Enhydrobacter sp.: one gene and its partner. The protein of the gene in region 1 binds, or shares a complex with, the protein of each later gene. Links are inferred from orthologs where the notes say so. Each region holds a gene or a part of one and is shown in the gene's direction. Other genes may lie near its edges. The genes, in order: OJF58_RS04345 and hfq.

Region 1 (5,973 bases):
AGCGCCGAGGTCGTGCGTGCGCCGTGCGATGGCGGCGTCGCGCGCCGCGGAGACGACGATAATCGGCACGGTCGGCCAATCCGAACGCAGGAGGGCCAGGCCCGTCAGGCCCTCCATGCCGGGCATGTCGAGGTCGAGCAGCAAGGCGTCGGTGTCGGGCTGATGCTCCAGCGCCGCCTGCGTCTCGGCAAGGCTGCCGGCGAGACCGATGACTGCGCCCGGGAAGCTTTGCGACAGGACGGTGCTCAGCGCATCGCGGACCATCGGATGGTCGTCGGCGATCAGAAAGCTGCGCGCGGACAGGGTTTCGGTCATAGCGGCCAATTATTTCTATCCGCATGCCCCTTGTAAAATGAGGCGATCCAAAATGAGGCGACGGAACCGGCGCCGTGCAGGCGGTTTCCTTTTGGAGCACGAGAGGGCATCCTGACAGGCTCTCCGTTGCGATCAGGACCCGTGCATGAATCTCGACGCCATCGCCATTGGCCGCAATCCGCCCGACGACGTCAATGTCCTCATCGAGGTCCCGATCGGCGGCGAGCCCATCAAGTACGAGATGGACAAGGCGGCGGGAACGCTAGTGGTCGACCGCTTCCTGTACACGCCCATGCGTTATCCCGGGAACTACGGTTTCGTGCCGCACACGCTGTCGGATGACGGCGATCCGATCGACGTGTTGATCGCCAACACCCGGCCGATCATCCCCGGGGCCGTCATGAACGTGCGGCCGCTCGGCGTGCTCAGGATGGAGGACGACGGCGGCGGCGACGAGAAGATCATCGCCGTGCCGACCTCACAGATCACCCAGCGCTACATCCATGTGAAGAGCTACAAGGACCTGCCGGAGATCACGCGCCAGCAGATCGAGCACTTCTTCGTCCATTACAAGGATCTCGAGCCCGGCAAATGGGTCAGGCTGCTGGGCTGGGGTGACGTCGAAGAGGCATGCGGCCTGATTGCGGCGGCCATTCGGCGCGCCGGGACGAAGCGATCATGAGCCGTCGCGATACCGACGGGGAGGGGCGGACGCCGGAAGCGGCGCCAGCCTCGAAGCCGCTTGCCGGGCGGACGGTCCTTGTGGTCGAGGACAATGCCGAGATTGCGTTCGAGCTTGCGTCGATCCTGGAGGAGGCGGGGGCCGCGGTCGTCGGGCCGGTCGCGTCGGTGCAGGGGGCCTACGACCTGATGGCCGACCGGGCCATCGAGACCGCGCTGCTGGACGTCACCCTGCGCAACAGCGAGACGGCGTTTCCGCTGGCCGATGCACTTGCCGCGCAGCGCATCCCCTTTGTCTTCATCTCCGGTCAGTCGAGTGCGCTCATGCCGCCGCGCTACCGTGATCGCGCCTTCCTGAACAAGCCGTACCACAGCGACGAGGTCGTCGAGCTGGTACTGGCGTCGCTGAAGTCCGGTCTCTAGCCCCTCATTTTAGAATAATTCTAAATTAATTGACAGGCCGGGGACCGGGGCGCAGATTTCTTCCGTCGTTCAGGAAGAGGGGTGCACACATGACCGAGAACAAGCTGACCACCGCGGCGGGCGCGCCCGTCGTCGACAATCAGAACTCGATGTCCGCCGGCCGGCGCGGACCGCTGCTGCTCCAGGACGTCTGGCTGCTCGAGAAGCTCGCCCACTTCGACCGCGAGGTCATCCCGGAGCGGCGCATGCATGCCAAGGGATCCGGCGCCTACGGGACCTTCACCGTTACCCACGACATTACGAAGTATACGCGGGCGAAGATCTTCTCTGCGGTCGGCAAGAAGACCGACCTGTTTGCGCGCTTCACGACGGTCGCGGGCGAACGGGGCGCCGCCGACGCCGAGCGCGACATCCGCGGCTTCGCCGTCAAGTTCTATACCGAGGAAGGCAACTGGGACATGGTCGGCAACAACACGCCGGTCTTCTTCCTGCGCGATCCGCTGAAATTCCCAGATCTCAATCATGCGGTGAAGCGCGATCCGCGGACGAACATGCGCAGCGCGCGGAACAACTGGGACTTCTGGACCTCGCTGCCGGAGGCGCTGCACCAGGTCACGATCGTGATGAGCGATCGCGGCATTCCGGCGAGCTACCGCCATATGCACGGGTTCGGCAGCCATACCTTCAGCTTCATCAATCGCGACAACGAGCGCTTCTGGGTCAAGTTCCACTTCCGCTGCCAGCAGGGCATCCGGAACCTGACCGATGCCGAAGCGGAAGCGATCATCGGCAAGGACCGCGAAAGCCATCAGCGCGATCTCTACGAGTCGCTGGAGAAGAAGGAGTTCCCGAAGTGGGCGCTGAAGATCCAGGTCATGCCCGAGAAGGATGCCTCGAAGGTGCCGTACAACCCGTTCGATCTCACGAAGGTATGGCCGCACAAGGACTATCCCTTGATCGATGTCGGCGTGATGGAGCTCGATCGCAATCCCGAGAACTTCTTTGCCGAGGTCGAGCAGTCGGCCTTCAATCCGGCCAACGTCGTGCCGGGCATCGGCTTCTCGCCCGACAAGATGCTGCAGGCGCGTCTGTTCTCCTACGGCGACGCGCAACGCTACCGGCTCGGCGTCAACCATCATCTGATTCCGGTCAATGCCGCCCGTTGTCCGGTGCACAGCTATCACCGCGACGGCCAGATGCGCGTCGATGGCAACTACGGCGGCACGGTCGGCTATCAGCCGAACAGCTTCGGCCAGTGGCAGGAACAGCCCGACTTCCGCGAGCCGCCGCTGTCGATCGAAGGCGCGGCCGACCACTGGAACCACCGCGAGGACAGCGACTATTTCTCGCAGCCCGGCGCGTTGTTCCGGCTGATGACGCCCGGGCAACAGCAGGCGCTTTTCGCCAATACCGGCCGCGCGATGGCCGGCGTGCCCGACGGGATCAAGGCCCGGCACATCGGGAACTGCCTCAAGGCCGATCCGGCCTACGGCAAGGGGGTGGCCGCCGCGCTCGGCGTCGCGCCGGGCGACGTGTCCAAGATCGCCACCGATTGAGGGCGGCCGGATGCCTGTACGGGTGATCGGCATGATCGGCGTGGCGCCGCCTGCCGGCGACGCCACGGTCCATGTCATCAAGGGTGGCATATCGCCCTCCTATCTGGCGGCGTTTGCCCAGGCGCACGAAGCGGCGGGATTCGATCTCGTGCTGGTCGGCTACACGGCCTCGTCGGCCGAAGGCTTCCTCGTCGCCCAGTATGCCGCGCACCATACCGGCCGCCTCGGCTTCCTGATCGCCCATCGGCCGGGCTTCGTTGCGCCGACCCTGGCGGCGCGTAAGATCGCGACCTTCGACCATCTCACCGGTGGACGCCTCGCACTCCATGTCATCTCCGGGGCGAGCGACGCCGAGCAGCATGGCGACGGCGATTTTGCGCCGAAGGAAGAGCGCTATCGACGCGCCGCGGAGTATCTCGAGGTGATGAAGCTCGCCTGGACGAGCGAGCAGCGGTTCGACTTCGCCGGCGAATTCTACCATGTCCAGGGAGCCCATTCCGACGTCCGGCCGTTGCGAAAGCCGCACCCGCCGCTGTTCTTCGGCGGTTCGTCCGAAGGGGCGCTGGCGATGGGTGCGAAGCATTGCGATGTGTTCGCGGCGTTCGGCGAGCCGCTTGCGGCGACGGCCGAGCGAATCGCCGAATTCCGGGCGCGCGCCGCAGCTTACGGCCGCACACCTGCTTTCAATATGTCGTTCCGGCCCATCCTTGCCGCCACCGAGGGAGCAGCGTGGGATCGCGCACGGCGGATTTTGGCCTCGATCCGGAAGCCGGGCGATCCAACGGGCTTCGGCAATGCCCGGAAGCCGCTCGCTCAGTCGGCCCGCCGCCTGCTCGACTTCGCGGCGAAGGGCGAGACCCATGACGAGCGGCTGTGGATGCCGATTGCCGAGGCGACAGGCGCGGTGGGCAATACCTCCTGCCTGGTCGGCACGCCCGAGCAGGTGGCACGGGCTCTGCTGGAATACTACAAGCTCGGCGTCCACTCGTTCCTGCTCCGCGGTTTCGACCCTTTCGAGGATGCCGTCGACTTCGGCCGCGAGCTGATCCCGCGGCTGCGGGTCGGCGCCGAGGAGCTGGACGGGGCAAAGGCCGCATGAAACGGACTTCGACAGGCCGATGAGCAAGACCATCGAGTTCCACTGGGACCTCGGCAGCACCAACAGCTACTTTGCCCTCCATCTGATCAAGCCGGTGGCGCGAAAGCACGGCGCAACGGTCGTGCCGCACCCCTTCAATCTCGGCTATGTCTTCCGCAAGCAGAACTACGTGCTGATGGAGGAGCCGAAGGCCAAGCTGCGCAACCGCAGGATCGACCTGATGCGCTGGGCGAGACGCCATGGTCTGCCTTTCCGCATGCCGACCAAGTTTCCGATGAAGACCAGCGCTGCCCTGCGCGGTGCGCTCGCCATGCGACGCTTCGGCAGGGAGTGGGAATTCATGGAGGAGATCTTCTCGGCTTACTGGGAGCGCGACGACGCCTCGGTGGGAGAGATCGCCGGGCTGCGCCCTGTCGCCGCCAAGCTGGGCGTCGATCCTGAACGCTTCGTCGCCCTTCTCGACGGGGCCGAGATTCGTGGCGAGCTTGCCTCGGAGACGGACAAGGCGCTGCAGCGCGGTGTTTTCGGCGCGCCCACCTTCTTCGTGGGCGAGGAGATGTTCTGGGGCAAGGATCGGATGGACTTCATCGACGAGGAGCTCGCCTCGCCGAGCCCGCCGCGAGCGCGTGACGCACAACCCGAATGGCCGGACGTGTAGCCGACGACCTTCCTATTGTCCCTATTGTCGCGACAGCATTTCCGTCGCGATGAGCGTCCATTCGTCCGGCAGCGAAAGGTCCGACACAGGCCGGCCGGCACGACGGTACCATCCGCCGGCATTCGCCATATCGCCTTCCTGCCGATGCAAATGGGCGTGCACCCAATCGCAGTCCTGGTTGCCTTCGCATTGCTGGACGCATTCGTGCGCCCGATCCCAATCGCCATGCCGCACCCACCACAGCGCCTGCAGGGGGAGTGCCAGCCCAGGCGGCGGCGCCGCGGCCGACACGCTCTCGCGGAAAGCATCGATTGTCGTCATGGCGGTTGCCCTCTTTTGCCTGTCTCGAGGGTAGAGCGCGCCACCGCGACTTGCCACTGCCTCAATACCGGGCGATCACCGTCGCGGCGAAGTCGCCGAGGTTGCGCCGCGCCTCGGCCATCGCCGGCAAGAGGGTCACCTCGTCGAGACCCATCGCCTCGCGCTCGCGCAGCATGGCGATGATCTCGTCGGGCGTCCCGACCAGGCCGCCGGTGGCCCGGATCAGGTCCTCGGTGATGAAACGCCGTTCCTCCGGCGGCAGGAAGGCGCAATGACCAAGGTGGACCTGCTGATAGCGCCTGGCGAGCGGCATCTCCATCTTCTCGGTGAAAGCGAGATACTCCTCCCACAGACTGCGGCAGCGTCCGGCCACGGTGCTCGTGTCGCCATCCTTCTGGTAGAGCTCCCACCAGTAGTGCAGCGTTGCCGCCGCCATCGGGCCGACCGCGTCGATCACGCGGTCCGATGTCATGCTCTCGCCGGGCTCGAGCACGCAGGCGTAGGTGAGAGCGGCCGTATGGAAGTCGTCCGGCAGGGCGCGGCCGACCGCGGCGGCGCCCTCGCGCATGACATCGAGGCTCTTCTGCAGGCGGCTGCGCGTCTGGTTGTGCGAGCAGACCCGTCCGTCGCCGTAGGCGCCGGCCGTCTTGAGAGCCAGCGGGCCGTCGGCCGCCACGTAGATCGGCACCGCATGGGCGACATCGATGAAGCCCCGGTCGGGATGCAGGAAGCGTATGTCATGGCGCTCGCCGTCGAGCAGGTAGTCCACTTCCTCGCCATGCAGGAGGCCGCGCAGGACGCGCAGATACTCCCGGAATGGCCCGGCCTTCATGGGATCCTTCCCCATGACGCGCATCGCCGTGTGGCCGGTGCCGATGCCGAGGAAGACACGGCCCGGCGCGAGCTGGTTGACGGTGGCG
Region 2 (5,916 bases), 4.0 Mb from region 1 along the record:
CCGCGCGCGAGAGCGGCGCCTACGAAGCCTGGCTGGTCGATGCCAAGGGCTGCGTCACCGAAGGCGCCTCGACCAACGCCTGGATCGTGACCGGGGACGGCGAGCTGATCACGCGGCAGACCGACAGCGGGATCCTGGCCGGCATCACCCGCGGCACGCTGAAGTCGATCGCCGACAAGCTCCAGCTCAAGCTGGTCGAGCGGCCGTTCAGCCTGGCTGAGGCCAAGCAGGCCAACGAGGCCTTCATCACCAGCGCCACGTCGTTTGTGACGCCCGTGATCAGGATCGACGACGCGCCTGTCGGCGACGGCAAGCCCGGACCGACGGCACGCCGGTTGCGCGAGGAATACGTGCGCTTCGCCGAGGCAGGGGAGACGGTCACTTGACGAGACCTGCCGGTTCGGAGCTGCCGCGCGCCATCCTGTTCGACTGGGACAATACGCTGGTCAATACCTGGCCGACGATCGTCGAGTGCTATCGCGACACCTTCGCTGCCTTTGGGCTGCCACCCTGGACGGCCCGCGAGGTGCAGGAACGGGCGCACGGCTCGCTGCGCGACGCCTTCCCGAAGCTGTTCGGCGAGCGTGCGGTCGAAGCCGAGCGAATATTCTACCAGACGTTCCACCGCATCCATCTCGACCGACTCGAGCCGCTGCCGGGCGCGGAAGCGCTGTTGGCGCGCGCCTGCGCCGCGGGCTGCTATGTCGCGGTCGTCAGCAACAAGGTGGGCGAGAATCTCCGCGCGGAGCTCAGGCATCTCGGTTGGGAACGCTGGATATCGAAGGCAGTCGGCGCCAAGGACGCCAAGCGCGACAAGCCGGCGCCCGATCCGATCTACCTCGCGCTCGATGGCACCGGAATTGCTCCGGACGAGAGCGTGTGGATGGTGGGAGACACCCCGGCCGATCTCGAATGCGCCCATGCCGCCGGCTGCCTGCCGGTCTATTTCGGCGGCATGGACCAGTTCGCGGAGCGCCTGAAGGCATTTCCGCCACGTCTGCACGCACGCAATTGTCATGAGCTGGCGGCATTGCTTTGAGGGCAGCGTCGCCTATATTTGCTGCAACCTGGTAGCGGGAAAGGACCGCGTACCCCCAACCGGTGGCCGTCAGGTGTGCCGGATGCCCAGCAAGAGGCCAACAACATGAGTGAAAAGGCACAAAACGTTCAGGACGTCTTCCTGAACCACCTGCGCAAGAACAAGACGCCGGTCACGATCTTTCTGGTCAACGGCGTCAAGCTGCAGGGAATCGTCACCTGGTTCGACAATTTCTCGGTGCTGCTGCGCCGGGATGGTCATTCGCAGCTCGTCTACAAGCATGCGATCTCGACCATCATGCCGGTGACGCCGGTGCAGTTGTTCGACGGAGACAAGGCCGAAGGCTGATTTGACGGACGATATCGAGTTCAACGGACATGCGCGGCACAGGCGCTCGCCGCAGGAGACGGCGCGGCCGGCCACGATTGCCGCCGTACTGAGCCCCCATTGGCCTGCACTCAATGGCGATCGCCGCGACAGCGAGGCGAAGCTGGAAGAGGCGGTCGGTCTCGCGCGCGCCATCGATCTCGATGTGCGGCTCGCCCTGACCGTGCCGATGCGTCGCGTCACGCCGGCAACGCTGATCGGCAAGGGCACTGTCGAGCGCGTCAAGGCGGCCGTGGAAGAGCAGGGGACCGGCCTCGTCATCGTCGACGACAAGCTCACGCCCGTGCAGCAGCGCAATCTCGAGAAGGCCTGGAACACCAAGGTCATCGACCGCACCGGGCTGATCCTCGAGATCTTCGGTGCGCGCGCCCGCACGCACGAGGGACGGCTGCAGGTGGAATTGGCGGCGCTCGACTACCAGCGCGGCCGCCTGGTCCGGTCGTGGACCCACCTCGAGCGCCAGCGCGGCGGCTTCGGCTTCCTGGGCGGTCCCGGCGAATCGCAGATCGAGATCGACCGCCGCCTGATCGGCGAGCGTATCGTCAAGATCAAGCGCGACCTCGAAGCTGTGAAGCGTACGCGCGCCGTCAACCGCGCCGGCCGCCGCAGAGCGCGCCTGCCGACGGTGGCGCTGGTGGGCTACACCAACGCCGGCAAGTCGACCTTGTTCAACCGACTGTCCGGCGCCGAGGTGATGGCGCAGAATCTGCTTTTCGCCACGCTCGATCCGACGATGCGCGCGATCAGGTTGCCCAATGGCCGCCAATGCGTGATCTCCGACACGGTCGGCTTCGTGTCCGACCTGCCGACGCACCTCGTCGCCGCTTTCCGCGCCACCCTCGAGGAGGTGATCGAGGCCGATCTGATCGTGCATGTGCGCGACATCGCCCATCCGGACAGCGAGCGCCAGCGCGTCGACGTCGAGGAGGTGCTGCGGGCGCTGGGGGCGATCGAGGAGGGCGGCGGGACGCCCATGATCGAGGCGCTGAACAAGATCGATACCCTGCCTGCGGAGCAGTGCAGTGTCCTGAAGACGAAAGCGGCAGCGGGGTCCGGGCGGGCGCGACAGTTTCCGGTCTCGGCGCTGAGCGGTGAGGGCGTGGAGGCTCTGCTGGTCGCCATCGAGGAGCGCCTCGGCCGTGGCGGCGCGGCACGCGAGATCGAGGTGCCTCTGAGCGACGGCGCCACCATCGCCTGGCTGTACCGCAACGGTGATGTGCGCAGCCGCCGCGACGACGGGGAGACGGCGCGCCTGACGGTGGCCCTGGATGCCGCGACGGCCGCGCGGTTCGAGCGACGGCTGGCGCGTTGACACCCGCCGCCGCCGCTTTCTATAAGCGGCGCGTTCCTCAAGCTAGGGAAAGACCATGAAATTCAACCCGTTACATGATCGGGTGCTGCTGAAGCCGATCTCCGCCGAGACCAAGACCAAGGCCGGCATCATCATTCCCGATACCGCCCAGGAGAAGCCGATGCAGGGCGAGGTCGTGGCTGTCGGCAAGGGCAAGCGGCTCGACGACGGCCGCCTGATGCCGATCGGCGTGAAGGTCGGCGACAAGGTGATCTACGGCAAGTGGTCGGGCACCGAGGTCAAGCTCGACGGCGTCGATCACGTGATCCTCAAGGAAGAGGACCTGTTCGGGATCCTCGGCTGAAGCCGATGCTGGCCTTCGGCGACCTCGAGCGCGTCGCCGGGCTGATGCGCGAGACGGCCGCGGTCGAGCTGCTGCCGCGGTTTCGCAACCTCGCGCAGGAGGATATCCGCCACAAGCGGCCGGGCGATGTGGTCACGGTGGCCGACGTCGCTGCCGAGCAGCGCCTTGCCTCGGGGCTGGCGAAGATCCTGCCCGGCGTGCCGGTCGTGGGGGAAGAGTCGGTCGAGAACGATGCCAGCCTTCTGGAGCTGATCGGCCGGCCGGGCGAAAGCTGCTGGATCGTCGATCCGCTGGACGGCACGGCGAACTTCGCGGCCGGCCGCGAGCGCTTCGCCATCATCGTCTGTCTGGTGCACGACGCCGAGGCCATTGGCGGCTGGATCCTGGACGTCCCGAACGACCGAATGGCCGTTGCCGGCAAAGGACAGGGAGTGAGGCTGCAGGGCGAATCCGTTCCCAGGCTGACGGTAAGCCGGCCGCCGCGCGGCTATATCGGCTTCAAGATGCGCAAGGAATTCGACCGGCAGCTCTCGCCGGGGCAGCGCAGCGCCGTCGGCAGTCTGACATCGCTCAATTGCGCCGGTCGCGAATATCTCGAGATCCTGGCCGGCAACCGCGAATTCAGCCTCTACCGCCGGACCAAGCCATGGGACCACGCGGCGGGCGCGCTGATGATCACGGAGGCGGGCGGCATAGCCGTCCGCTTCGACGGCGAGCCGTACAGGCCGGCAGGGGGCGTCGAGGCGGGAATCATCGCCGCGGCGACGCCGGAGGTGCTGAGGGAGGTGAGAACGGTGCTGGAAGCCGTCCGGCTGCCGCTCCTCGCACAGCGCTCCTAGACCTTGCTCTTGGCCTCCTGCCAGAGCGCTTCCATTTCCTCGAGGCTGGCGTCGGACGGATGGCGGTCCTCCTGCGCCAGGCGCCGCTCGATGTAGCGGAAACGGCGCTCGAACTTGTCGTTTGTGGCGCGAAGCGCGGCCTCGGGATCGACCTTGCAGTGCCGAGCGAGGTTGGCGACGGCGAACAGGACGTCACCCAGCTCGTCGGCAATGCGGGCCTGGTCGAGTACGCGGGCATTGATCTCGACGCGCAGTTCGCCAAGCTCCTCCTCGATCTTGTCGATCACCGGTCCGATCGACTTCCAGTCGAAGCCGACCCGGGCCGCCCGCTTCTGCAGCTTTTCCGCCCGCAGCAGGGCGGGCAGGGCGCGCGCCACCCCGTCCAGGCTGCCCGCCCGCTCGCCGTCGCCATTCTTCCCGGCGCGCTCCGCCGCCTTGCGGGCCTCCCAGGAGACGGTCTGGGCGGCCGCGTCGGCGATCTCGTGGCCGTCGAAGACGTGCGGATGGCGGTCGACCATCTTGTCGGCGATCGCCTGGGCCACATCCTCGAAGGCGAAGGCGCCAGCCTCGGCCGCCATCTGGGCGTGGTAGACGACTTGCAGCAGGAGATCGCCCAACTCCTCCTTGAGCGCTGCCAGATCGCCGCGCTCGATGGCGTCGGCCACCTCGTAGGCTTCCTCGATGGTGTAGGGCGCGATCGTCCTGAAGGTCTGCTCGATGTCCCATGGACAGCCGTGCCGACGATCGCGCAGCCATGCCATGACGGCCAGGAGCCGGGCCAGCGGTTCCTTGGGGAGCTTCTCGGGCGTCGGACGGTCGGAAGCCATGATCTTCAGTTATCGTATAATATATATTATGACAAATATTATTTATCTTATTATCTAAGTCTATTACCAGGAAATATGGATATTTTGCTTTAGAAGTGCCAGCAGCTTGAGCCCGCGTAGCCCTTGGCTCGCCGGCATGCCCAAGGTCATCAACGCGCCCTCCTTGGGGTTTGCCGGGTTCGGCATGATCAGGTCGAAAACCGTGCGGGACTCGTGGTCACCCCGGCTCGGCGGCACGTTCTCGTAGACGATGAGGTACGTGCCATCGCCGAGCTTGCGCGCCTGGGCCTTGGTCGGCGGCCGCCGCGCTTCGATCGTGCCGACCTTGGCCATCGCGTAGTGCTCGGCATTGCTCACGCCCTCGAACGCAAAGTCGACGCGCCAGAGGATCAGCCGGTAGCTCTGGTCCTCGCTATAGGCCATGCCGCGCTCCCGGTCGTCGATCGCCTGCCAGCCCAGGGGCACCGCAGCGTCCATCTTGACGGCCTTGAAATGGAGGCGTGCAAGGCCGTTGGCATTGTCAATTTGCAGTACGTTGGCGGATGTCGTGGCGGTACCTTCCAGAGTGACGGCGAGTGGCCGGTAGAAGCTGGCGCCGCGATCGGCCACAGCGAAGTCCTTGAAGGTCAGCGCGCCCGCATCCAGCTCGCTTTGGGCATGTGCCGAGCCGGCCCAGCAGAGCGCAAGCGCAACAGCCAAGAGGATCCGGCGGCCGGACTCCTTTTGTTTGCGCCTACGAATAACTTCAAGATATGACATTAAGATACTGAATTTATTACCAAACCATCATGGCAGGGGGACACGTGGGCCGGCGTGCGCCGGTCGAGCTCAGCATAGTCCATGTCGATGTGGAGATTGGTCAAAAAAGCCCGCCTAGGGCCGATGCGCGCGATCCAGTCGAGGGCCAGGTCGAGATGGGCATGGGTGGGATGCGGCCGATAACGCATGGCGTCGACGATCACCACCTCCACGCCTCGCATGAGTTCGAAGGCCTTGTCCGAAAGCGCCACGACATCGTTGGCGTAGACGACCGGGCCGAAGCGGAAACCGAGCGACGGGATCGTGCCGTGGTCCAGCGGAATCGGGATAACCGGCAGGCCGGCGGCCGTGAACGGTCCTTCGATCTCGTTGGCTCGGTAGATCGGATTGTAAAACCCGCCCTCTTCCGC

The links.
Region 2: the proteins of OJF58_RS04345 (region 1) and hfq are in contact, whole or in part, in a crystal structure (PDB 3VU3), measured with the Escherichia coli proteins. The link is inferred for Enhydrobacter sp. from one-to-one orthologs.

What each region holds. Positions count from the first base shown.
Region 1 is NZ_CP126889.1:821,637-827,609, reverse strand. What follows is about bases 920-3,741. They hold OJF58_RS04345 (catalase), read left to right. Parts: upstream 920-1,508; coding sequence 1,509-2,975; downstream 2,976-3,741. Other genes in these bases: OJF58_RS04340 (LLM class flavin-dependent oxidoreductase), read left to right, coding at 2,986-3,741; OJF58_RS04350 (response regulator), read left to right, coding at 994-1,419; ppa (inorganic diphosphatase), read left to right, coding at 920-997. In the rest of the region: OJF58_RS04360 (response regulator transcription factor), read right to left, coding at 1-315; more of ppa, read left to right, coding at 461-919; more of OJF58_RS04340, read left to right, coding at 3,742-4,074; OJF58_RS04335 (2-hydroxychromene-2-carboxylate isomerase), read left to right, coding at 4,094-4,732; OJF58_RS04330 (hypothetical protein), read right to left, coding at 4,754-5,053; OJF58_RS04325 (LLM class flavin-dependent oxidoreductase), read right to left, coding at 5,115-5,973.
Region 2 is NZ_CP126889.1:4,828,669-4,834,584, reverse strand. Bases 1-2,765 are described here. They hold hfq (RNA chaperone Hfq), read left to right. Parts: upstream 1-1,144; coding sequence 1,145-1,387; downstream 1,388-2,765. Other genes in these bases: hflX (GTPase HflX), read left to right, coding at 1,389-2,738; OJF58_RS24070 (HAD family hydrolase), read left to right, coding at 383-1,039; OJF58_RS24075 (D-amino-acid transaminase), read left to right, coding at 1-386. In the rest of the region: OJF58_RS24055 (co-chaperone GroES), read left to right, coding at 2,794-3,081; OJF58_RS24050 (inositol monophosphatase family protein), read left to right, coding at 3,087-3,920; mazG (nucleoside triphosphate pyrophosphohydrolase), read right to left, coding at 3,917-4,747; OJF58_RS24040 (hypothetical protein), read right to left, coding at 4,811-5,446; OJF58_RS24035 (MBL fold metallo-hydrolase), read right to left, coding at 5,506-5,916. UniProt on the Escherichia coli protein: RNA chaperone that binds small regulatory RNA (sRNAs) and mRNAs to facilitate mRNA translational regulation in response to envelope stress, environmental stress and changes in metabolite concentrations.